3 linked regions of the Saccharibacillus brassicae genome follow. The main gene of each other region encodes a partner of the protein of the gene in region 2 in a complex. Links are inferred from orthologs where the notes say so. Each region holds a gene or a part of one and is shown on either strand. Other genes may lie near its edges. The genes, in order: accC, accD and accB.

Region 1 (2,926 bases), 4.0 Mb from region 2 along the record:
CTGGTCGACGGAATGCAGGTTCGCGCGGCTGCGGCGCAGCGACACGTACAGCATCCGCAGGCTGATCAGGATCAGCACGGCAAGGCCGGCGACCAGAATCGACATCGTCGGCAGGTCGAACCGGAAATCGATCGGAACCCGGATCGAGCGGCTCAGCAGGAGGATGGCCAAAATGCTCAGAATCAAAATCGTTAGGCTGTATAGAAACAGCAGCAGACGGTCCACTATTTTTGCCACGTACGGCTAAGCCCCCTCCAAACGGTAGTAAACCCCGACTTTGCGGGTCGGGGGTCGGAAAAACGTTATTTCACCCGGGGAATGCCCAGTTCGAGCTCTTCGGAACGGCTTTCGACCGTTTTGGCTTTGAACTGCACGTCGTGCACATGCACGTTCACTTCGATGACGGACAAGCCGGTCATCATCTCGATCGAACGCTTGACGTTGCGCTGCACCGCACCGGCCACTTCCGGCAAGCGGGAACCGTACTCCACGATAACCGATACGTCGACCGCCGCTTCGCGTTGGCCCACTTCGACCTTGACGCCCTTCGACAGGTTCTTGCGTCCCAGCAGCTCGGCAATGCCGCCCGCGAAGCCGCCGCTCATGCCCGCGATCCCTTCCACCTCGATCGTCGCCAGTCCCGCGATCACTTCGATCACTTCGGGCGCGATCTGGATCTCGCCGATCTCCGTCCGTTCAAATTCTGTAGGTAAGCTGCTCATATTCGATACCATCCACCTTATGGATTATTTATTCCTTAAATATAGCATTTGCCGCCCGATGTGACAAACGGCGTTTGTCACGTTCAGACTTCGTTTTCTTCAAGGAATTTGATGTCGAAATCGCCGCGTACGAACGTTTCGTGATTCAGCAGACGCTGGTGGAACGGGATCGTGGTCGCGATGCCTTCGACGGCGAATTCGGCCAGTGCCCGCTTCATTTTGGCGATGGCCTGCGTGCGCGTCGGCGCCCAGACGATCAGCTTCGCGATCATGGAATCGTAGAACGGCGGAATGGTATAGCCCTGGTAAGCGGCGCTGTCCACCCGCACGCCCGGTCCGCCCGGAGGCAGATAGAAGCTGATCTTGCCCGGAGCCGGCATGAAGTTGCGATCCGGATCTTCGGCGTTGATCCGGCATTCGATCGACCAGCCGTTGATCGTCACGTCCTCTTGGGTGAACGACAGCGGATTGCCTTCGGCGACCGAGATCATCTCCTGGATCAGATCGACGCCCGTGACCATCTCGGTCACCGGATGCTCGACCTGAATCCGGGTATTCATCTCCATGAAGTAGAAGCTGCCGTCCGGGCTGAGCAGGAACTCGAGCGTGCCCGCGCCGGAATAGTTGACCGCATGGGCGGCGCGTACCGCCGCCGCGCCCATCGCTGTCCGCACTTCTTCGGAGATGATCGAACAAGGGGCTTCTTCGACCAATTTTTGCCGGCGGCGCTGCACGGAGCAGTCCCGCTCGCCCAAATGTACCGCATTGCCGTGCTTGTCGGCGATCAGCTGGATTTCCACGTGCTTCATGCCGGTGAGGAATTTCTCCAGATAGACGCCGGCGTTGCCGAACGCTTTCTCCGCCTCCTGCTGGGCAGCCACGATCTGCTGGCGCAGCGTGTCTTCGTCTTCGGCCAGGCGAATGCCTTTGCCGCCGCCGCCCGCGGTCGCTTTGATGATAACCGGATAACCGATGCCGCGCGCGATCTGGATCGCTTCGTCCAGGTCTTCGACCAGACCGTCGGAACCCGGAATGACCGGAACGCCCGCGCTTTGCATCGTCAACTTGGCTACCGCTTTGTCGCCCATCTTGGTGATGCTGTCCGGCGAAGGGCCGATAAACGTAATGTTGCACGATTCGCAAATTTCCGCGAAGTCGGCGTTTTCCGCGAGGAATCCGTAACCCGGGTGCACGGCGTCGCATTCGGTCAGCGTCGCGATGCTCATCAGGTTCGTGAAGTTCAGGTAGCTGTCTTTGGACGCCGTCGGCCCGATGCAGTACGCTTCGTCGGCCAGGCGGACATGCAGCGAATCGCGGTCGGCTTCGGAATAGACCGCCACCGTCGAGATGCCCATTTCGCGGCACGCGCGAATAATCCGCACAGCGATTTCGCCGCGGTTGGCGATCAGAATCTTGTTGAATTTCGTCGTTTCCAAATCGATGCGTCCTCCTTCCGCTTGCGCTTGACTCATTCCGATCTGACCAGGAACAGCGGCTGTCCGTATTCGACGAGCTGTCCGTTCTCGGCCAGCACTTCCACGATCTCGCCTTTGACTTCGGCCAGCAGCTCGTTCATGAGCTTCATCGCTTCGATGATGCAGACGACGGATTTCTCGTTGACGCGGCTGCCCGCGTTTACATAGGCATCGGCATCCGGGGACGGCGAAGCGTAGAACGTGCCGACCATCGGGGAGACGATTTTATGTAAAGACTCGTCGGGTGCCGATGCCTGGGCAGGCACCGCCGCGGCCGGCGCGCTTGGCGCTTGGACCGTCTGCGCCTGGGGCTGCTGCGCGTTCACGGCAAACTGCAGGGCCGAAGCGTCGATACGGCTGCCTTTGCGGATGACGACGCGCGTGCCTTCTTCCTCCAGTTCCAATTCTTGAACCGAAGTCCGGTCGAGCAGTTCGATAAGTTCTTTGATTTCGCTTATTTTAAACATTCGGGCACGCTCCTTAACATTTTCAGGCTTGTGCGGGTAAAATGGTGCAGCGCTTTGTAAACGCACGGTAAGCCGTTTAACTAACGTTATGTATTATATCACAACCTTGCAAAATAAAAAGGGCGGTCTCCCGAAGGAGAAACCCGCCCACAAAATGCCGGTGAAACGCTATCATCGGCCGAATTAACGCCGGTCCTGCGGACCGCCCACGAAAGCCTGTTCCTGGGCATCCAGGTTATAGGCCGTATGCAGCGCCGCGATG
Region 2 (11,066 bases):
GGCCGCAGTCAAGCAGCCGCAGCCAAACGACGCCAAACCGTAAAGCCGCCAAGCGACTTTTCGTGAAGCCCCGGTTTCCTATATAGGAAACCGGGGCTTTTTGCGATGTTATTCAAGCAGCGGGCCGATTTTAAATGCCGGTATTTGTGATATAATATAGGTACAGTCTAATACAGATTTCCGGAGAGGAGTGGAACAGTTGGAAGGGCATGAACAAGCCGTGACGAAGCACGAACAACTGCTGCAGCATATCGAGCAGCTCAAAGTCGGCACGAAGATTTCCGTGCGGAAGCTGGCCAAGGAACTGAGCGTTAGCGAAGGAACCGCCTACCGGGCCGTCAAGGAAGCGGAGACGCTCGGGATCGTCATTACGAAGGAACGGATCGGTACCGTCCGGGTAGAGAAGAAGCCCCGTAACATCACGGACCAACTGACGTTCGCGGACGTGGTCGATATCGTGGAAGGGCATGTGCTCGGCGGGAACGAAGGACTATCCATCACGCTGAACAAATACGTGATCGGCGCCATGAAAGTCGACGCCATGGCGCGTTATATCGACATGGGCAGCCTGCTGATCGTCGGCAACCGGGAGAACGCGCACTCGCTCGCGATCGAACATGGAGCCGGCGTGCTGATTACCGGCGGATTCGGTACGAGCCGCGAAGTGAAAAGCCTCGCCGACCGGCTCGGGCTGCCGATCATCTCTTCGCGGCACGACACGTTTACGGTCGCGTCGATGATCAACCGGGCGATCTTCGACCGCCTGATCAAGAAAAAAATTATGCTGGTCGAAGACCTGGTCAGCCTGAAGTCGAAGCCGTATTCGCTCAAAGCGACGAGCACCGCCGAAGATTTCCGGCGCGTCGCGGAGCGGACCGGCGCGAACAGCTTCCCGGTGACGGACGAATGGAACCGGGTGCTTGGCATCGTCAGCCGCAAAGACATCGAGAGCGTCGAACCGGGCCAGAGCATCGAGCGGGCTATGGTGCGCAGCCCCGTCACGGCCGGCATGCTCACTTCGCTGGCGTCGGCCGCGCAGATCATGACGTGGGAAGGGATCGATTTCCTGCCGGTCGTCGATCGCAACCGCAAGCTTGCCGGCGTGCTGACGCGGCGCGAAGTGCTGCAGGCGATGCGCGATGCGCGCGAGCAGAGCAGCCTCGGCGAGACGTTCGATCATTTGATCTGGAACGGTTTCGCGGAAGAACGCGACGCGGAAGGCCGACTCTTTTTCCATGGATTCATTACTCCGCAGATGGCGACCGACCTCGGCACCATCTCCGAAGGCGTCATGACGTCCGTCATGATGCAGGCCGCGCTGCGCATGGCCAAAGATCACAGCGGCAATGATTATGTGGTCGACAATATGAGCACGTATTTTATCCGCCCGGTCCAGATCGAGGATGCCGTCATGGTCATGCCGATCGTGCTGGAGGTCGGCCGCCGGATCTGCCGGCTGGAGATCGCTATTTCGCACGGCGAGCAGACCGTCGCCAAAGCGATGATGACGCTGCATTCGATCGAAAACGGCTGAAACGCCGATCCATTACGAACGGAAAAGGGGGAACGCCCGCATGAACGATTTTGTCCATCTGCATGTGCACAGCGAATACAGCCTGCTCGACGGAGCGGCGAGGATCAAGGAACTGGTGGGCCGCGCGGCCGAACTCGGCATGAAATCGCTCGCGCTGACCGACCACGGCGTCATGTACGGCGCCATTCCGTTTTATAAAGCGTGCCGGGCCGCCGGCATCAAGCCGATTCTCGGCTTCGAAGCCTATTATACGTCGGCCTCCCGGACCGAACGGGCCAGCCGCAAAGAGCAGCCGATCTACCATCTGCTGCTGCTGGCCAAGAACGAGACCGGCTACCGCAATCTGATGAAGATCTGCACGGCCGGCCATCTCGAAGGGTTCCATTACAAGCCGCGTATCGACCGCGAAGTGCTGGAGCGTTACAGCGAAGGCATCGTCTGCACGAGCGCGTGCATCGGCGGAGAGATTCCGCAGCATTTCCTGAACGGACGTCCCGAAGAAGCCAAAGCGGCGGCGCTGCGGTACAAAGAGATTTTCGGGGAAAACTTCTATATCGAACTGCAGGATCACGGCCTGGCCGAACAGAAAAAAGTAAATCCGATGCTGATCGCGCTGGCCGAAGAGATTCAGGTCGAGCTTATAGTGACGAACGATTCGCATTACCTGGCCGAACCGGACGCCGAAATTCAGGACGTGTTGATCTGTATCGGTACCGGCAAAACGATGGAAGACGAAGAACGGTTCCGTATTCCGACGCGGCAGCTGTATCTCAAAACGGGCGAAGAGATGGCCCGGCTGTTCCCGCATCTGCCCAAGGCGCTGGCCAATACGGCGAAGATCGCGCAGCAGTGCGAGCTGGAACTTGAACTGGGCCGCTCGATCCTGCCGGAATACCGGCCGCTGCCGGAAGGCCGATCGCCGCAGCAGTATTTGATCGACCTGTGCCGCGAAGGGCTGGAGCGCCGCTACGCCCATCTGCCGGGCTGGGAAGATCCCGCTCATCGGAGCAAGCTGGACGAACGGCTGGAGTATGAACTCGGCGTGATCGGGACGATGGGCTTCTCCGATTATTTCCTGATCGTCTGGGACTTTATCCGCTATGCGCACGAGCAGGGCATCGTTACGGGACCGGGCCGGGGTTCGTCCGCGGGCAGTCTCGTCGCCTATACGCTGAACATTACGGACGTCGATCCGATCAAATACAATCTGCTGTTCGAACGGTTCCTGAATCCGGCGCGGATCACGATGCCCGATATCGATATCGATTTCAGCGACGAACGCCGCGACGAAGTCATCGCCTACGTGACGGACAAATACGGCGCGGACCGCGTCGCGCAGATCATCACGTTCGGCACGTTGGCGGCCCGCGCCGCGGTGCGCGACGTCGGCCGCGTGCTGGCGCTGCCGTACGGCGAAGTCGACAAGACGGCGAAGCTGATCCCGGTGCAGGTCGGCATGACGATCGACCGCGCGCTGGCGCAGAACGCGGCGCTGCGCGACCGCCTCGAAGCGTCGCCCGACGCTTCGAGGCTGATCGAAACGGCCCGCCGGGTCGAAGGGATGCCGCGGCACGCTTCGACGCACGCCGCCGGCGTCGTTATCGCGCGCGGTCCGCTGACCGATTACGTCCCGCTGCAGGAAGGCGGCGAGAAGACGGCGCTGACCCAGTATCCGATGGAAAGTCTGGAAGCGGTCGGCCTGCTGAAGATGGACTTTCTGGGGCTGCGCACGCTGTCGATCATCGAACGCTGCCAGAAATGGATCGCGGAGCGAACCGGGGCGGCCGTCGATTTCAAAGCCGTGTCCGAGAACGATCCCGGCACGTACGAACTGCTCGGCCGCGGCGATACGACCGGCGTGTTCCAGCTGGAGTCGCCGGGCATCCGCCGCGTCATGAAAGAGATGAAGCCGTCGGTCATCGAAGACATCATCTCGGTCGTGGCGCTGTACCGTCCGGGCCCGATGGAATTTATCTCGAATTATATCCAGGTCAAGCACGGGCTGGTCCGCGCGGATTATCCGCACGAAGACCTCAAGCCGATTCTGGAAGACACGCACGGTATCATCGTGTACCAGGAGCAGATCATGCAGATCGCCTCGACGATGGCGGGCTTCTCGCTCGGCGAAGCGGATCTGCTGCGCCGGGCCGTCTCGAAGAAAAAGCGCGAGACGCTGGACGAGGAACGCGGCCACTTCGTGCGCGGCAGCCTTGGCCAGGCCTACAGCGAAGAAGACGCCAACAAAGTGTACGACATGATCGTGCGCTTCGCCGATTACGGCTTCCCGCGCGCCCACGCCGCCGCCTACGGCGTGCTGGCGTTCCAGACCGCTTACCTCAAAGCGCATTATCCGGTCGAGTTCATGGCGTCGATGCTCGCCGCCGTGACCGGCAACCACCGCAAGGTGGCCGAATACGTCGTCGAGACGCGCCGGATGAATATCCCGGTGCTGCCGCCGGACGTGAACAAGAGCGGCATGCTGTTCACGCCGTCCGAAGAAGACGGCAAAGCGAGCCTGCGCTTCGGGCTTGCGGCGATCAAGAACGTCGGCACGAACGCGATCCGCAGCATTATGGACGAACGCGCGGAGCGGCCGTTCGACAGCCTGCTCGACTTCTGCCGCCGCGTCGATCCGAAGACGTGCAACCGGCGCGTGGTCGAAGCGCTGATCCAGGCCGGGGCGTTCGATTCGCTGCCCGGCCACCGCGCCCAGCTCCTCGCCATGCTGGACGAAGCGCTGGACGCCGCCGCCAAATGGCGCAAAGAACGCGAAGATTTCCAGATCCAGATGTTCGATTTCGTCGAGACGCCGAATTGGGAGATCGAATATCCCGACGTGCGCGATTACACGTCGTCGGAACAGCTTGATCTGGAGCGCGATCTGCTCGGTTTGTATTTGTCCGGCCATCCGCTGGACGATTACGAACCGCTGCTCGGCGAGGCCGGCGTGCAGAAGCTGATGGAACTCGGCGACGCGCCGGACGAGAGCCACGCCGTCACGGTCGGCATGGTCGTCAGTCTCAAGACGATCACGACCAAGCAGGGCAAAGCGATGGCTTTCGCCGAGATCGAAGACCAGATCGAGCGCTGCGAGCTGGTCATGTTCCCCGAAGTGTGGAAGCGAAGCCAGGACGTCATGCAGCCCGGCGCGCTGCTGGCGCTGCGCGCCAAAGTCCAGCAGCAGGACGAAGGCTTCAAGCTGCTCGCCGACACGGTGCTGCCGCTTGGCGAAGACGCCGTTCGCAGCCTGCTGGCCCGCGGCGAATCGCGCGGCGGCTCTTCGAGCCCGAGCCGGAAGGGCCAGGCCCGCCCGGCCCGCCCAAGCGTGGGCAGCGGCGACAGTTCGCCGCGCAGGCCTTCCGGCGGCGCCGGCTCGCCGCCCGCCCGGCCGGGCACCCGCCCCGCCGCGGCCGCGCCTTCTGCGCCGCCCGCGTCGGCGTCTGCGGACGCGAAGACGCCGCGCGTCTTCGTCAAGATCGCGGCCGACCGCCGCAATCCGGAGATGCTGGAGACGCTCAAGCAGATGCTGCAAAGCCATCCGGGCTCGATGCCGACGCTGCTCTTCTATGAAGATACGCAGAAGCTGATCGCGCTGAGCGACGCCTACCGGATCGAGCCGACGGACGAGCTGGTGACGCAGATGGAGAACCTGCTCGGCGGGGGAACCGTGCGCGTCAAATAAGCCGCGCAGGCGGCACGGAAAGCCCCGGACCGGGTTTTCGCATCGGGAGATGCGGAAGCCCGGTTTCTTCGCGCGTCCGATTCTGTTGCTAAAAAAAACAGCCTTATGTTATCATTAAGCCATTATGCAGAGGAAACGGGTTCATCCGGGCATCGACAAGGGGGACAGGGTTGTTCATGTGGACGGTGATTTATATCGCCTCTACCGCCAAGTTGGCGGAGAAGCTTCGGCACAGGCTGACTGAAGAAGGATTTCTCGTCAAAGTCCGTCCCCTCGACATGTCCAAGCAGCAGTTCGAGATTCTGGTTCCTTCCGGCGAGCTCGACGAGATCCAGGAAGTGCTGAATTGTATTTTGTATTCCTGATCCCCGCCGTTTGCGTTCGGGATCGAAGCGCGCGAGCCGCGCGGATGCTCAGATCGACCTTCAAGGCGAGGCCCGCCAAATAACGGCTGAAGAGGTGTAGTGGTGTTCAAGGATTTATTTCAGAAAAAGAGAAAGTACGCAACCCTTCCTTCCGATCGCAGCGCCGGAGGCGGCGAAGCGGAAACGCAGCCGCGTCCGAAGCGGGAGATCCCGGAAGGGCTCATGAATAAATGCAGCAAGTGCGGCGCGATCCAATACAGCAAAGAGCTGGAGAAAAATCTCAAAGTGTGCACGTCCTGCGGCCACCATATGCGCTTGAACGCCATGGAGCGCATCGCGATGACGCTCGACGAAGGCAGCTTCGTCGAACGCGACGGCGAGGTCGTGTCGATCGATCCGCTCGAATTTCCCGGGTATGCCGGCAAATTGGCGGAGCAGAAGCTGAAGTCGGGGCTGAAGGAAGCGGTCGTGACCGGAGAAGGCGCGATCCACGGCCAACCGGTCGCCGTCGCCGTCATGAGTTTCGACTTTTTCAGCGGCAGCATGGGTTCGGCGGTCGGCGAGAAGATTACGCGGATCATCGAGCATGCCGGACAGTACGGCCTGCCGCTGATCATCTTCTCGACTTCGGGCGGAGCCCGGATGCAGGAGAGCATCTTCAGCCTGATGCAGATGGCGAAGACGAGCGCGGCGCTGGGCCAATTCTCGGAAAAGGGCGGGCTTTACCTGTCCGTCATCACCGATCCGACGATGGGCGGCGTGTCGGCGAGCTTCTCCATGCTCGGAGACGTCATCATCGCCGAGCCGAGCACGAACTTCGGCTTTGCCGGACGTCTCGTTATCGAACAAACCATTCGCCAAAAACTGCCGGACGATTTCCAGACGGCGGAGTTCAATATGCAGCACGGACAGCTCGATCTGGTCGTGCACCGCAAAGAAATGAAAACGATGCTGGGCAAACTGATCGGCATGCACAGTAAAAAGGAGGAGCTCTAGACGGATGGCGGGAGAATTGGCGTTTGAGCAGCCTCTTGTAGAGCTGCGCAAGAAGATCGACGAGCTCAAGCATTTCGGACAGGAAAAAGGGATCGATTTCAGCGATGAAATCTCCCGCCTGGAAGAACGCTACACCGAGCTGCAGCAGGATATTTACACCAATGTGACGCCGGCGCAGAAGATGCACCTGGCGCGCCATCATCAGCGTCCGACGACGCTCGACCTGATTCCGTACGTGTTCACCGACTTCGTCGAACTGCACGGCGACCGGATGTTCGGCGACGACATGGCGATCGTGGGCGGCATCGCCCGGTTCGGCGGCCGTCCGGTGACGGTCATCGGCCATCAGCGCGGCAAGGATACCAAAGACAATATCGCGCGCTTCTTCGGCAGTCCCCACCCGGAAGGCTACCGCAAAGCGCAGCGCCTGATGAAGCAGGCGGAGAAGTTCGGCCGTCCGATCGTCACGTTTATCGATACCAAAGGCGCTTATCCCGGCAATACGGCCGAAGAACGCGGCCAGTCGGAAGCGATCGCCCGCAGCATGATGGAGATGGCGATGCTCAAAGTGCCGGTCGTCTGCATCGTGATCGGCGAAGGCGGCAGCGGCGGCGCGATTGCCGTAGGCGTAGGCAACCGCGTGCTGATGCTCGAGAACGCGATCTATTCGGTCATTTCGCCGAACGGCGCGGCTTCGATCTTGTGGAAAGACGCGTCCAAAGCCGATCAGGCGGCGGAAGCGATGAAGATTACCGCGCCCGATCTGCTGGACTTCAAGATCATCGAAGAAGTGATTCCCGAGCCCAAGGGCGGGGCACACCGCGATTACGAAGCGACCGGCCTTGCGATTCGCGACGCGCTGGGACGCCATCTGGACGAAATCGGGCATCTCGACGCCGACGCGCTGATCGCGGGACGGTACGAAAAATTCCGCAAGATCGGACAATACGCTTCCGAACGGCCTTTACCGAACTCTTGATCAGTTTTTACTTTAAAAACCTATACAAAACCGCGTTTTTAGTGTAGATTTAATTGTTGGTGAGGATTTTATAACCATCCGAAAACCGACTTCCAAATGCGTATCACAGAGGTCGGTGCACCGCGTGCCGATCTCTTTTTGTGCGGTAAAGCGGAAGGGTGCGTATGAATATCCGGTTTGGAACCGCTAGTCGACAGAGAGAGTCTCCCCGAGAGGCTCAAGCAGAGATCCCAGAGATCAAAAAACGGAGGAACCCAAATGCGTAAAACAAAAATCGTATGTACAATCGGTCCGGCAAGCGAATCGCTGGAAAACACGAAAAAACTGATCATGGCGGGCATGAACGTCGCTCGAATGAACTTCTCCCACGGTGACTTCGAAGAGCACGGCAACCGCGTTAAAAATATTCGTCAAGCGTGCCAGGAGCTCGGCAAGAGCGTAGCCCTGCTGCTTGACACCAAAGGTCCGGAGATCCGTACCGGCAAAATCGCCGTCGAGCCGCTCGACCTGGTCGAAGACGAGTTCATCACGCTGACGACCGAAGAAATCGCCGGCGACAAAGACCGCCTGTCCGTATCCTACGTCGATCTTCCAAAAGACGTATCGGTCGGCTCCACGATCCTCATCGACGACGGCCTGATCGGCCTGACCGTTACCGAAGTTGCGGGTACGGAAATCAAGTGCCGCATCGTTAACGGCGGACAAATCAAAAGCCGCAAAGGCGTAAACGTACCGGGCGTCAGCATCTCGCTGCCGGGCATCACCGAGAAGGATACGAACGATATCGTTTTCGGTATCCAACAGGGCGTAGATTTCATCGCCGCTTCGTTCGTACGCAAAGCGAGCGACGTGCTGGAAATTCGCGAACTGCTGAAAAAGCATGACGCCGAGCATATCCAGATCATCTCCAAAATCGAAAACCAGGAAGGCGTCGACAACCTCGACGAAATCCTTGAAGTATCCGACGGCCTGATGGTTGCCCGCGGCGACCTCGGCGTCGAAATCCCGGCCGAAGAAGTGCCGCTGGTGCAAAAGCAAATGATCGAGAAGTGCAACCGTGCCGGCAAACCGGTCATCACGGCTACGCAAATGCTCGACTCCATGCAGCGCAACCCGCGCCCGACGCGCGCCGAAGCGAGCGACGTGGCCAACGCCATCCTCGACGGCACCGACGCAATCATGCTGTCCGGCGAGACGGCTGCCGGCAAATATCCGGTAGAATCGGTACAGACGATGTCCCGCATCGCGGAAAAAGCGGAGTCCGCTATGGCCAACCGCGAAATCCTCAAAAAACAAAGCGAAGCGCAGCAAAAATCCGTTACCGAGTCGATCAGCCAATCGGTCGCTCACGCGGCATGGAACCTGGACGTTAAAGCGATCGTGACTTCGACCCAAACGGGTACGACAGCTCGCATGATCTCCAAATACCGTCCGGTCGCTCCGATCATCGCGGTTACGACGCAGGAGCAAACGCTTCGTCGCCTTGCTCTGGCCTGGGGCGTTATCCCGGTCAAAGGCGAAATTGCCGAAACGACCGACGAATTGTTCGAAAGCGCCATTCAGGGCGCGAAAAATTCCGGCATCGTGCATGAAGGCGATCTGGTCGTGATCACGGCCGGCGTACCGCTGGGCCGTTCCGGTTCGACGAACCTGATCAAGGTCGATCAAGTTCACTAAGCCGTTCCTAGGAGAAAAGCTGCCCGCTTGCGGGCGGCTTTTTCTTTTGCTTTCGCTAAGCGTTCGGCGAAGCGTGCGCATTGGCAATGGGGTACCCTTTTCGTATACAATAAACAGACAAGGCTTAAGACGGAAGACCCAGGATTCACCCGGGGCTTTCGTCTGGTTACAAGGAGTGGACAGGCATGACCGACAGCAATGCGGCAGCGCAGCGGGAGAAGCGGCGGAGCCCCTGGTTCCGGACCGGCTTGAACGTGCGCTATCAGGAAACGGACAAAATGGGCGTGGTCTATCACGCCAATTATTTGAACTGGTTCGAGATCGGACGCACCGAGATGATCCGCTCGATCGGGCTGTCCTACAGGGAGATCGAGGAGCACGGCCTGTATTTGCCGGTAATCGATGTGCGCTCGCGCTTCGTCCAGCCGGCCCGCTACGACGATCGCGTCTGGATCTACGTGCGCATCAGCGGATTTTCGCCGCTGCGCCTGGAGTACGAATACGAGATTCGACGCTGCGAGCAGGGAGAGGCGTGGAGCGCCGAACCGGCTGGCTTCGGCGAAGAAGCGCCGCTGCCCGGCACGCTGCTCAATATCGGCACGACCGAGCATGTGTGGTTGAACGCCGACTGGAAGCCGGCCCGCCTGAGCAAAGCGGCGCCGGAAGCCTATGCCCGGCTTGCGGAGTGGATCTCCGGCCCGAAGCCGGCGAATCGACAAGAAGGGGGACATCCGGATGAAAAATAGAATGGCGCTGCTGTTTATTCTCGCCGTCGTCGTGGAGGCAGCCGCTTTCGCGTGGCTGATCGAATATTTCGGCTTTTTCAAAACGCTGGTGCTCGCGCTCGCCACGACCGTGATCGGCATCGCGATGGTCCAGTTCGAAGGCCGCAAAGCGATGAACGATCTCAAACTGCTGGCCGAAAGCGGGCAGCCGCCCGGCCGCAAGCTGGTCGACGGCGTCTGCATCATGGCCGGAGGCGCGCTGCTCGTCGCGCCGGGATTCATTACCGACCTGATCGGCATCACGCTCGTCTTCCCGCTTACCCGTCCGCTCTACCACCGCGCCGCCATGCGCTGGATCGAGAAACGGATGAAAAAAGGCAATATTACTTTTTACCGGCGCTGACCGGCGAGCCTCCGTACAAGACCGTCCGCATGCTGCGGACGGTTTTTGACGTGAAATCGAATGCCGCTTGAACTTGCAAACGCTTGCTCCCTCCTGTAACATATATCACTGTAAGGGGTTACAACATGCGCTTATCGCACCGATAAAACATTTTGATCCCGATTAACAAACGGAAACGTTCAAAAAAATGACAAAATCAGGTATGATGTTCAAGAAGGAATGCATTCTGACTTGTTATTTTCCCGCAGGATGCCAAGACCGGGGGCCCAACCGTTTGCCGAACGTTAAAAACGGTTACAAAAGGTTGGGTTGTGTTTCAAATCCGAAGGCTTTCGACGGTCTGCGGGTTGCAAACACATCGCGTGCCCCCAGTTCGTTGGCCGAGTCTCAATTTTTGTTCGACAGGATGATCCGAGCTTCCACGAAGCGACATAGGCAGTCGATGAACCGAACATTTGACGCGGTCAACGGACAAGAGTTACCGCCTGCATTTATCCGTCCCATTCAAAAAGGAGAGATGTACGATGACAGCGACTAAAGGTCTTGAAGGCATTGTAGCCGCAACTTCCTCGATCAGTTCGATCGTGGACGGTGTGCTTACATACCGGGGGTATAACATCGACGATCTGGCCGAGAACGCTTCTTTTGACGAAGTCGCCTACCTGCTCTGGCACGGTGCGCTTCCGAACGAAGAGCAGCTGGCGC
Region 3 (11,132 bases), 4.0 Mb from region 2 along the record:
GTGCCCGCTTCATTTTGGCGATGGCCTGCGTGCGCGTCGGCGCCCAGACGATCAGCTTCGCGATCATGGAATCGTAGAACGGCGGAATGGTATAGCCCTGGTAAGCGGCGCTGTCCACCCGCACGCCCGGTCCGCCCGGAGGCAGATAGAAGCTGATCTTGCCCGGAGCCGGCATGAAGTTGCGATCCGGATCTTCGGCGTTGATCCGGCATTCGATCGACCAGCCGTTGATCGTCACGTCCTCTTGGGTGAACGACAGCGGATTGCCTTCGGCGACCGAGATCATCTCCTGGATCAGATCGACGCCCGTGACCATCTCGGTCACCGGATGCTCGACCTGAATCCGGGTATTCATCTCCATGAAGTAGAAGCTGCCGTCCGGGCTGAGCAGGAACTCGAGCGTGCCCGCGCCGGAATAGTTGACCGCATGGGCGGCGCGTACCGCCGCCGCGCCCATCGCTGTCCGCACTTCTTCGGAGATGATCGAACAAGGGGCTTCTTCGACCAATTTTTGCCGGCGGCGCTGCACGGAGCAGTCCCGCTCGCCCAAATGTACCGCATTGCCGTGCTTGTCGGCGATCAGCTGGATTTCCACGTGCTTCATGCCGGTGAGGAATTTCTCCAGATAGACGCCGGCGTTGCCGAACGCTTTCTCCGCCTCCTGCTGGGCAGCCACGATCTGCTGGCGCAGCGTGTCTTCGTCTTCGGCCAGGCGAATGCCTTTGCCGCCGCCGCCCGCGGTCGCTTTGATGATAACCGGATAACCGATGCCGCGCGCGATCTGGATCGCTTCGTCCAGGTCTTCGACCAGACCGTCGGAACCCGGAATGACCGGAACGCCCGCGCTTTGCATCGTCAACTTGGCTACCGCTTTGTCGCCCATCTTGGTGATGCTGTCCGGCGAAGGGCCGATAAACGTAATGTTGCACGATTCGCAAATTTCCGCGAAGTCGGCGTTTTCCGCGAGGAATCCGTAACCCGGGTGCACGGCGTCGCATTCGGTCAGCGTCGCGATGCTCATCAGGTTCGTGAAGTTCAGGTAGCTGTCTTTGGACGCCGTCGGCCCGATGCAGTACGCTTCGTCGGCCAGGCGGACATGCAGCGAATCGCGGTCGGCTTCGGAATAGACCGCCACCGTCGAGATGCCCATTTCGCGGCACGCGCGAATAATCCGCACAGCGATTTCGCCGCGGTTGGCGATCAGAATCTTGTTGAATTTCGTCGTTTCCAAATCGATGCGTCCTCCTTCCGCTTGCGCTTGACTCATTCCGATCTGACCAGGAACAGCGGCTGTCCGTATTCGACGAGCTGTCCGTTCTCGGCCAGCACTTCCACGATCTCGCCTTTGACTTCGGCCAGCAGCTCGTTCATGAGCTTCATCGCTTCGATGATGCAGACGACGGATTTCTCGTTGACGCGGCTGCCCGCGTTTACATAGGCATCGGCATCCGGGGACGGCGAAGCGTAGAACGTGCCGACCATCGGGGAGACGATTTTATGTAAAGACTCGTCGGGTGCCGATGCCTGGGCAGGCACCGCCGCGGCCGGCGCGCTTGGCGCTTGGACCGTCTGCGCCTGGGGCTGCTGCGCGTTCACGGCAAACTGCAGGGCCGAAGCGTCGATACGGCTGCCTTTGCGGATGACGACGCGCGTGCCTTCTTCCTCCAGTTCCAATTCTTGAACCGAAGTCCGGTCGAGCAGTTCGATAAGTTCTTTGATTTCGCTTATTTTAAACATTCGGGCACGCTCCTTAACATTTTCAGGCTTGTGCGGGTAAAATGGTGCAGCGCTTTGTAAACGCACGGTAAGCCGTTTAACTAACGTTATGTATTATATCACAACCTTGCAAAATAAAAAGGGCGGTCTCCCGAAGGAGAAACCCGCCCACAAAATGCCGGTGAAACGCTATCATCGGCCGAATTAACGCCGGTCCTGCGGACCGCCCACGAAAGCCTGTTCCTGGGCATCCAGGTTATAGGCCGTATGCAGCGCCGCGATGATGTCTTTGACTTTCTCGCCTTCGATCACGCAGGAGACTTTGATCTCCGACGTGCTGACCATTTTGATGCTGACGCCCTGATCCGAGATGACCCGGAACATTTCCGCGGCCACGCCCGGATGGCTGACCATGCCGGCGCCGACGATCGAGACTTTGACAAGTTCCGTCTCGGAAGTCAATTCGCGGTAAGGCACTTTGCCTCGCGTGCTTTCGATGACCTGAAGCGCCCGTTCCACTTCGGAGCCGTTCACCGTGAAGGAGAAGTCGGCCGTGCCGCCCTGCGACCCGCTCTGCACGATGATGTCGACGTCCACGCGCTCCGCTGCCAGCGCCCCGAACAATCCGGCCAACACGCCCGGCACGTCGGATACGCCCAAAATGCTGATCCGCGCCACGTTTTTATCGTAAGCGATCCCGCTTACCACCACTCCCTGTTCCATGCTCGACTCCTCCTCCACTACGGTTCCTTCATTATAATTAAAACTCGAACGGACGATCAGGCGGACGCTGTTGTGCTTGGCGTATTCCACGGCGCGGGGATGCAACACCGCCGCGCCGAGATTCGCGAGTTCCAGCATCTCGTCGTACGAAATCGAAGGCAGCTTGCGCGCGCATTTGACGATCCGCGGATCGGTCGAATAGATACCGTCGACGTCCGTGTAAATCTCGCAGGCGTCGGCCTGGATCGCCGCGGCCAGCGCCACGGCGGTCGTATCGGAGCCTCCGCGTCCGAGCGTCGTGATCTCGCCGTCTTCGCTCATGCCCTGGAAGCCGGCGACGATAACGATTTTGCCGTCTTCCAGCGCTTTCAACACCCGATCCGGACGAATGTTCGTGATCCGGGCGCTGCCGTGGTTGGCTTCCGTCTCGAAGCCCGCCTGCCAGCCGGTAAACGAGACCGCTTCGTGGCCGATGGCCTGAATAGCGATCGACAGCAGCGAGATCGAGATCTGCTCTCCCGTCGTCATCAGCATGTCCATCTCCCGGGCCGGCAGATTGTCGCTCAGCCGCTTGGCCGTATCGATCAGGTCGTCGGTCGTGTCGCCCATCGCGGATACGACGACGACGCAGCCGTGTCCTTCTTCTTTTTTCTCGGCGACCCGCTTGGCGACCCGCTGCATACGCTCGGTATCGCCGACGGAACTGCCGCCGAATTTCATGACGAATAATGACAAAACGTGTTCACTCCCCCGCGTATTTCCGGAGCTGTTTGTACGTCCGTGCGAGGACCGCTCCGGTCTATTTTATCGCTTTAAATGAGTATAATACGAAACCGCTTCGCGCTTCCATTGTTTTTTCTGCAAATTGTTTGTATTTTCCGATCGTTCCTATGTATAACCTGCATAAAAAAACTCTCCGCGCCGCAAAGCGGACGGAGAGCAGGCGGCCGGCAAGCGGAAGCTTGCGGCCGATACAAGCGAATATCGTCAAAACCGAACATCGTCCAAAACGAACGCCGTGGCCGGTCGTCGCCCAAGATCGAAAGACTACGCGCGGGAAATGTATTTGCCTTCGCGCGTATCGATCAGCAGCACGTCGCCTTCGTTGATGAACAACGGCACCTGAACGCTGTGGCCCGTTTCGAGCTTCGCGCTTTTGGAAGCGCCCGTCGCCGTGTTGCCTTTGATGCCCGGCTCCGTTTCGACGACTTTGAGCTCGACGCTCGTCGGCAGGTTGATGCCGAGAATCTCGCCTTTGTAGCTGATGATGTGCACGTTCATGTTCTCGCGCAGGAATTTGAGTTCCCATTCGAGCTGGTCGCTGGTCAACGTGAACTGGTCGTATGTCTCGTTGTCCATGAACGTGTGATCCTGTGCGCTTGCGTACAGGTACTGCACGCCGCGGTTTTCGATCTGCGCGCGGCCGATCGACTCGCCGGCGCGGAACGTGCGCTCAACGGTGTTGCCGTTGCGCAGGTTTTTGAGCTTGGAGCGTACGAATGCCGCGCCTTTGCCCGGTTTGACGTGCTGGAATTCGATTACGGTGAAGATGTCGCCGTCGACTTCGACGGTCAGGCCTGTTTTAAAATCGTTAACTGAGATCATAGAGGATTCCTCCTTGGAATGGTTGCCTGGTTGATGCCGATTCTGGATTGCCTTATGCCAGAGGCAGAAGGAGAAGATCTTTGGTCGAAGAAGTGATAATCTCGATTCCCGTTTCGGTAATCACGATATCGTCTTCGATCCGTACGCCGCCGAAGCCCGGAATATAAATGCCCGGCTCCACCGTCACGACCATGCCCGGCTTGAGGATATCGTCGCTGAGCTTCGACAGGCGCGGGCTCTCGTGCACTTCCATGCCGAGGCCGTGGCCCGTGCTGTGGCCGTAGTTGTCGCCGTAACCGTACGACGAGATGATGTCGCGGGTGAGCGCGTCCGCTTCGCGGCCGGTCATGCCCGGACGAATCTTGTCGAGCGCGTTCAACTGTGCTTCGAGCACGATGTTATACACCTCGCGGTGCCGGTCGCTCGCTTCGCCGAGCACGACGGTACGGGTCACGTCGGAACAGTACCCGTTCAGCAGGGCGCCGAAATCGAACGTGATGAATTCGTTGCCCTGCAGCACGCGCGAGCTGGCCACGCCGTGCGGAAGCGCCGACCGTTCGCCCGAAGCGACGATCGTGTCGAACGACGAAGACGTCGCCCCGTTTTCGCGCATGAACATTTCCATCTGCAAATCAAGCTCGCGCTCGGTAACGCCCGCGCGGATCTTCGTCAGAATATGACTGAAAGTCCGGTCGGCCAACGCCGCCGCTTCGCGCATGATGGCAAGCTCGCCCTCGTCCTTGAAGATGCGCAGGCCTTCCACAAGACCCGACACCGGCACGAGTTCGACGCCTTCAAGCGCTTCCCGGTAGTTTTGGTACGTCGCAAATGTGACATGTTCCTGCTCGAAACCGAGTTTGGTCGCGGCCCCCAACAATTCTTTAACCGTTTCCATCACCTTCGGCGCATGCTCGACCACGTCAAAACCCTGGGCCTGCTGCGGCGCCTGCGTCATATAACGGAAATCGGTCAGTAAATAACTGTCCGTTTCGGTAATCAACACGTATCCGGCGGAACCCGTGAATCCGGTCAGGTAACGACGATTAATGTCACTGGCTACAAACATCGCGCCGACGCCCTGGGCGGACATCGCTTCGCGCAATTTGCTTACACGCTGCTGCATATTTTCTCCTCTTTCCCGGTGAACCTATTCAGTTCGTATTTTCCAGAGCTTCAAGCGAAATTACCACAGTACATTCTATCATATGCGTACCCCCTCTGAGAAGCCTTTTCCGGCACGGGCCCGCTTGGCGGCGAAGCCGCCTGTTCGCTGGTATTTACGGATAAAATCCGATACAATGAAAAGAAATGTCTCCGGCCCGGCTTCGCTTCTCGCTCGTGCCGGCAGGTCGGGCCGTTTGCGGCCCGGCGCGGACCATACGCCCCACGGGGTATTTTAAAACGTTTAGGAAGGTGAAGGTTTTGTCTGAAAAATCCGCTCCCGTCGCCTACGGCGGACAAGCCGTAATCGAAGGAGTCATGTTCGGCGGCAGGCACGTGAACGTCACCGCGGTACGCCGCAAGAGCGGGGAGATCACTTTCCTCGAAGTGCCCCGCGAAGAAAAAGGCTGGGTGCGCTCGCTGCGCAAAATCCCGCTGCTGCGCGGACTCGTCAGCCTGATCGATTCCAGCGTCAAAGGCTCCAAGCATCTCAACTATTCGTTCGACGCCTACGCCGACGACGAGATGACGCCCGAAGAACGCGAAGAATTGAAAGCGAAGAACAAAAAAGGCGAAGCCAAACTCGGACTCGGCGCCATCATCGGCGTGACGGCCGCGGCAATCCTTTCTTTTATCGTCGGCAAAGTCGTCTTCACGCTCGTCCCGGTCTTCGTCGAACAATTTCTGTTCAAAGGCGCGTTCGAACATCAAATCTACCACAACCTGACAGAAGGCGGCATCAAGCTGATCCTGCTGCTGCTGTATCTGTACCTGATCTCGCTCACGCCGATCGTCAAACGGCTGTTCCAATATCACGGAGCCGAGCACAAAGTCATCAGCGCGTTCGAAGCCGGCGAAGAGCTGACTCCGGAAAACGTGCAAAAGTATACCCGGCTCCATTACCGATGCGGCAGCAGCTTCATTATGCTGACGGTCATCATCGGCGTTCTGATCTACTCCCTGTTCACCTGGGATTCCCTCGCCGAGCGCGTCGTTCAGCGCCTGCTGCTGCTGCCGGTCGTCATGGGCGTGTCGTTCGAATTCCTGAAGTTCACGAACGCGCTGCGCGACGTACCGGTGCTCCGCTATCTCGGTTACCCGGGACTGTGGCTGCAGCTGCTGACGACCAAAGAACCGACCGACGAGCAGGTTGAAGTGTCGATCGCGTCGTTCAACCGGATGCGCGAACTCGATGCCGTCTATGCCAAACAAGGCGCCCCCGCTTCGGTGCCGGACGCCATACTCGATCCGCTGGAGGGTTGATGCCTTATGAAAAAACCGGGAGCCGCCGGCTTCGTGATTCTCGCGCTTGCCGCGCTTGGCATCGTTCAAATCTTGATGAATCCGTCCATTACATGGTTGATTCCGATCGTCATCATCGCGGTAGTCGCCCTGCTGTACTTCTTCCTTCCGAATTCGCGCCGCCCCGGCGGATTCCGCTCGACAGGCGGCGGCAGACAGCCGAAGATCAAACCTTCGGCCCGCACGCAGGAGAAGATGGCGCGCATGTCGTCTTCCGGTTCGGCGAAAGCCGCGCCTGCCCGCCCGGGCAAAGCGCCGGCCTTGCCGGCGAAAAATCCGAAAAAGCGGAAAAACTATCCGTTTCAGGTGATCGAAGGCCGCAAAGGCAAAGACGAAGACGATATTCCGAAGTTTCACTAAAAGCTCTGCGAGATGCCGGAGCACCAAAAAGAGAGAGCGGACTTTCCGCTCTCTCTTTTTTATCGTGCTTTTTTGGCGTATCGACGTGCCGTTCGGCTCAGTTGGCCCAATACTGCTGCAGCGTGCTTTTCACTTTGCCCGACAGCAGGTGCTGGGCGCGGAAAAAGATATTGCCGTCGACGTTTTTGCGGCCGATCGTGTAGGCCAGATGGTCGGCCAGCTCGGAAGCGCTGCTCCAGCCGGCTTCGGACGTGCCGACTTTGTAGGCGGCTTCGCCGATATACAGATCGACGTCGGTACCGTCGACCGTATCGGCCCACCAATCGACAAGCGTTTTGTAATTGGCGGCGGTGTTGACGTTGCTCCAATAGATCTGCGGTACGACATAATCGACCCATTCGTTTTTGATCCAGGTGCGCGCGTCCGCGTACGTCGAATCGTACGCCGTAACGCCTGCGCGCGTGGAGGAGCCGAGCGGATCGCTCGAACCGTTGCGCCATACGCCGAACGGGCTGACCCCGTAGCGCACGTCCGCTTTGACGGCGTGGATCGACTGTCCCAGCGTCTGCACGAAGCTGTTGATGTTCGCGCGGCGCCAGTCGCCTTTGTTTTTGTAGGCGGCGGTATTGTACAGGCTGTACGTGCCGTCGTCGCCGAATTTCTTGGCGGACGATTCGCCGTACGGATAGAAATAGTCGTCCAGATGCACGCCGTCGATATCGTAGTTGTTCACGACTTCCATCACGTCGTCGATGACGGATTGGCGCGCGGCGGGAATGCCCGGATTGATATACAGTTTGCCGTCGAAATTGACGATCCAATCCGGATGCGCTTTGGCGACGTGGTTCGAAGCCAGGTTCGACGTCGACGTGCCCGTGCTGGCGCGGAACGGATTGAACCAGGCATGGAATTCCATGCCGCGCTTATGCGCTTCTTCGATCATGAACGACAGCGGATCGTAGCCCGGGTCTTTGCCGGCCGTGCCGGTCAGGACGTTCGACCACGGCACGAGCGACGATTTGTACAGCGCGTCCGCGCTCGGGCGTACCTGCACGAAGACGGCGTTGATGCCGGTCTCCTGCAGTTGGTCCAGCATGGCGGAGAACTGCGTTTTTTGCGTCGCCGCGGTTTTGGACGACGGCCAGTCGAGACTCGATACGGTCGCGACCCAGGCGCCGCGCAGCGCGGTCAGGTTGCCCTGATTGTCCGGCACGCCGGGTACGGGCACGCCGACCGGACCGTCCGGCGTCGTCAGCGTAATCGTCTGCGTCGCCTGGTTCCAGTTGACGTTCAGTCCGAGTCCCTGGCCGACGAAACGCAGCGGAACCATGATCCGGCCGCCCAGGCTCGTCACCGGAGCTTCTAGTTCAACGGAATTGCCGTTGACAAACGCCGTTTTCGCGCCGAGCGGGATCGACAGCAGCGTGCCGCCCTGATTGATCGTGACGACCTTGTCGCTTTGCGACCATTGAATCTGCGCGCCGAGATTTTCGCTGACGAGCCGCATCGGCACGAGCGTCGTATTCGACACGATATAAGGATCGACGTCTCCTTGAATCCGTTGTCCGTCGAGAACGATCGAGATGACGGAAGCCGCGTGAGCCCGGCTTCCTCCGAATCCGCCCCCTGCCGGGAGCAGCAGCATCACTGCCAACAGTACCATTAATCCTTGACGCCATTTCATTTGTGCATCTTCCCTCATTTCCATTGATTTCGTCCGGCCGCTTGCTTCGCGTACCGGGGTTTGCTCCCTGCTCTTTGACGGGCAAACCGCCGACTTTGTTTCACACCTCCCGTATCCTGCTAACCGTTATACGCGCCGCACCGCCCGATTGTAGCGCTGGCGCGCCAAGAAAACTTTGGGAACTTGCCCGGAGGCCCTGCCGGCGCAAACAAAAAGGCATCTGTGTGCCGGGGCCACAGACGCCTTCTTTAGAATTCGCTCGTTCCTTCGTCCTGAACGACCTTGAGTTCTTCGAGCCGCTTCGGATCGCGGCCGAAATATTCGACCAGCGACTCGATCCGCGTGATCGAATCCCAACTCAGATGATGCTCGATACCTTCGACGTCCTGATAAATGCGGCTTTCTTCCACGCCGATCAAACGCAAAAATTCTTCAAGCAGCTGATGGCGGTCCACCAATCGCTTGCCGATTTTTTTGCCTTTGCTCGTCAGAATGAGGCCGCGATATTTTTCGTAGACCAGATATTCGTCTTTGTCGAGCTTTTGAATCATTTTGGTGACCGAAGAAGGATGAACCTCAAGCCCTTCGGCGATGTCCGATACCCGGGCATAGCCTTTTTCGTCGATCAACTGGTAGATGCGCTCCAAATAATCTTCCATACTGGGCGTTGGCATCCGCTTCCCTCTTTTCCTCGACTTAGAAGCCCGGCGCGCGGTCTTCCTCGTTAATGACGCCGATAAACGGACGTCCCGTTCTGTCGGCGGAAGGCCGAATACGTACACGGTCCGCCAAAAACAGCTCTTACCATGATACCTTTATTCGCGGTCCATTGGCAAGTTTACGACATAAAAAAAGAGGATATCCGTCAGACGGTATATCCTCTTCGGGCGACCAGCGTCAGCAGCAGCATCAAAATGAGCAGCAGTACGATCGTCGCTCCGGGCGCGAAGTTCCAGATGCCCGCGATGACCAATCCGGCGATAACCGCGATCTCGGCCACAACGACGGACAGCAGGATGGACATGCGGAAACTTTTGGCCAAAAACAGGCTGCACGCGACCGGAATGGTCAGCAGCGCCGAGACGAGCAGCGCGCCCACGATCTTGATCGCCGTGCTGATGACGAGCGCCGCAAGCACGGTAATGAGCATGTTGAGCAGCTTGACCGGAAGTCCGCTGACCGCCGCCGCGTCTTCCTCGAACGTCAGCAGGAACAGCTCTTTGTAGAAAATAACGACGACGGCCACGACGATCGCCGTGACTCCGCCCACCAGATACAGATCGGTGCGTCCGAGCGTATAGATGCTGCCGAACAAATAGCTGGTGACGTCGGTGTTATAGCCCTGTCCCAGCGTGAACAGGAACGACGCCATCGCGACCCCGCCCGACATGATGACCGCGATCGACAATTCGGCATAGCCTTTGTAGGCTCTGCGCAGCTTCTCGATCCCGAAAGACGAGATCACCGCGAAGACGAGGCCGACGACGAGCGGATACACGTTGATCAGGAAGCCGAGCGCCACGCCCGCGATCGTCACATGCGCCAGCGTGTCGCCGATCATCGACAACCGCCGCAGCACGAGAAAGATGCCGATCAGCGGCGCCGTCAATCCGATCAACAGCCCGCCGAGCAGTGCGCGTTGAAAAAAGTCGCTGAATAAAATTTCCAAGTTACCGTCTCCTTACGTTCATTCCGCGGAATGGACGAGCGGCAGCGAATGCTGCAGGTCCGTCCCGGCGCAGTCCAGATCATCGTGCGAATGGCGCACGAAAAACTTGATCTTGCCGTTCTGCTGCCGCGGTTCCTTGCCCAAATAATCTTCCAGCCGGTCGATGTCGTGCGAGACCATCAGGAACGTGATGTTGTGATGCTGGTGCATATGGCGGATCAATTCGAAAAATCCGTCCTGCGTCTCGGCGTCGATCCCGACCGTCGGCTCGTCGAGCACGAGCAGGTCCGGCTGGTTGATCATCGCCCGCGCCAGAAACACACGCTGCTGCTGGCCGCCCGACAACCGCCCGATCCGTTTGTCGGCGATGTCCTCGATCCGCATAACCTGCAGCGCGTCGTCAAGCTTCGCTTTGGCTTCGCGGGTCAGACGGCGGAACAGATTCTTGTTCGTGTACAAGCCGGACGTAACCACTTCGCGCACCGTTGCCGGAAACAGCATATTGAGCGCGTTTTTCTGCGGCACGTAGCCGATCCGTTCCCAGTCGCGGAAGCGGCGGATCGGTTCGCCGAACATGCGGATCTCGCCGCTTGTCGGCGGCATCAAGCCGACGAGCATTTTGAGCAACGTCGTTTTGCCGGCTCCGTTGGAACCGACGATCCCCACGAAGTCGCGCTCCTTCACGCTGAAACTCAACTCTTTGAGCACATGCTGGTCTTTGTAGGAAAAAGACACGTCGCGCAGCTCGATCATCGGCTGATGGCAGTCCAATGCCGGAATGGCGGACATGGCAATCCCTCCTTTCGGTTAAACGCTTCGTTGCTATTCTATCAAGTGCCATGCTATAAGTTCTCTTCTATAGTGTACCTCTTTTTATTGTAAAGCGAGCAGCAGATTTTGCAAATTGTTTTG

Evidence for each region.
Region 1: the proteins of accD (region 2) and accC are in contact, whole or in part, in a solved structure (PDB 8UXZ), measured with the Escherichia coli proteins. The link is inferred for Saccharibacillus brassicae from one-to-one orthologs.
Region 3: the proteins of accD (region 2) and accB are in contact, whole or in part, in a solved structure (PDB 8UXZ), measured with the Escherichia coli proteins. The link is inferred for Saccharibacillus brassicae from one-to-one orthologs.

Annotation. Positions count from the first base shown.
Region 1 is NZ_CP041217.1:287,876-290,801, forward strand. It holds accC (acetyl-CoA carboxylase biotin carboxylase subunit), read right to left. Parts: upstream 2,195-2,926; coding sequence 806-2,194; downstream 1-805. Other genes in the region: amaP (alkaline shock response membrane anchor protein AmaP), read right to left, coding at 1-237; FFV09_RS01245 (Asp23/Gls24 family envelope stress response protein), read right to left, coding at 303-722; accB (acetyl-CoA carboxylase biotin carboxyl carrier protein), read right to left, coding at 2,191-2,664; FFV09_RS01260 (aspartate kinase), read right to left, coding at 2,848-2,926. UniProt on the Escherichia coli protein: This protein is a component of the acetyl coenzyme A carboxylase complex; first, biotin carboxylase catalyzes the carboxylation of the carrier protein and then the transcarboxylase transfers the carboxyl group to form malonyl-CoA.
Region 2 is NZ_CP041217.1:4,327,099-4,338,164, forward strand. Bases 4,862-7,630 are described here. They hold accD (acetyl-CoA carboxylase, carboxyltransferase subunit beta), read left to right. Parts: upstream 4,862-5,683; coding sequence 5,684-6,577; downstream 6,578-7,630. Other genes in these bases: FFV09_RS17965 (DNA polymerase III subunit alpha), read left to right, coding at 4,862-5,216; FFV09_RS17970 (glutamate decarboxylase), read left to right, coding at 5,393-5,581; FFV09_RS17980 (acetyl-CoA carboxylase carboxyltransferase subunit alpha), read left to right, coding at 6,582-7,556. Also shown: FFV09_RS17960 (DRTGG domain-containing protein), read left to right, coding at 200-1,534; more of FFV09_RS17965, read left to right, coding at 1,575-4,861; pyk (pyruvate kinase), read left to right, coding at 7,815-9,233; FFV09_RS17990 (acyl-CoA thioesterase), read left to right, coding at 9,419-9,979; FFV09_RS17995 (FxsA family protein), read left to right, coding at 9,969-10,361; citZ (citrate synthase), read left to right, coding at 10,886-11,066.
Region 3 is NZ_CP041217.1:288,803-299,934, forward strand. The notes cover bases 1-2,835. They hold accB (acetyl-CoA carboxylase biotin carboxyl carrier protein), read right to left. Parts: upstream 1,738-2,835; coding sequence 1,264-1,737; downstream 1-1,263. Other genes in these bases: accC (acetyl-CoA carboxylase biotin carboxylase subunit), read right to left, coding at 1-1,267; FFV09_RS01260 (aspartate kinase), read right to left, coding at 1,921-2,835. Outside these bases: more of FFV09_RS01260, read right to left, coding at 2,836-3,174; efp (elongation factor P), read right to left, coding at 3,487-4,044; FFV09_RS01270 (M24 family metallopeptidase), read right to left, coding at 4,097-5,167; FFV09_RS01275 (DUF1385 domain-containing protein), read left to right, coding at 5,467-6,468; FFV09_RS01280 (DUF2207 domain-containing protein), read left to right, coding at 6,475-6,867; FFV09_RS01285 (family 10 glycosylhydrolase), read right to left, coding at 6,965-8,551; transcriptional regulator MntR, read right to left, coding at 8,800-9,225; FFV09_RS01295 (metal ABC transporter permease), read right to left, coding at 9,417-10,220; FFV09_RS01300 (metal ABC transporter ATP-binding protein), read right to left, coding at 10,239-11,009; FFV09_RS01305 (metal ABC transporter solute-binding protein, Zn/Mn family), read right to left, coding at 11,094-11,132. UniProt on the Escherichia coli protein: This protein is a component of the acetyl coenzyme A carboxylase complex; first, biotin carboxylase catalyzes the carboxylation of the carrier protein and then the transcarboxylase transfers the carboxyl group to form malonyl-CoA.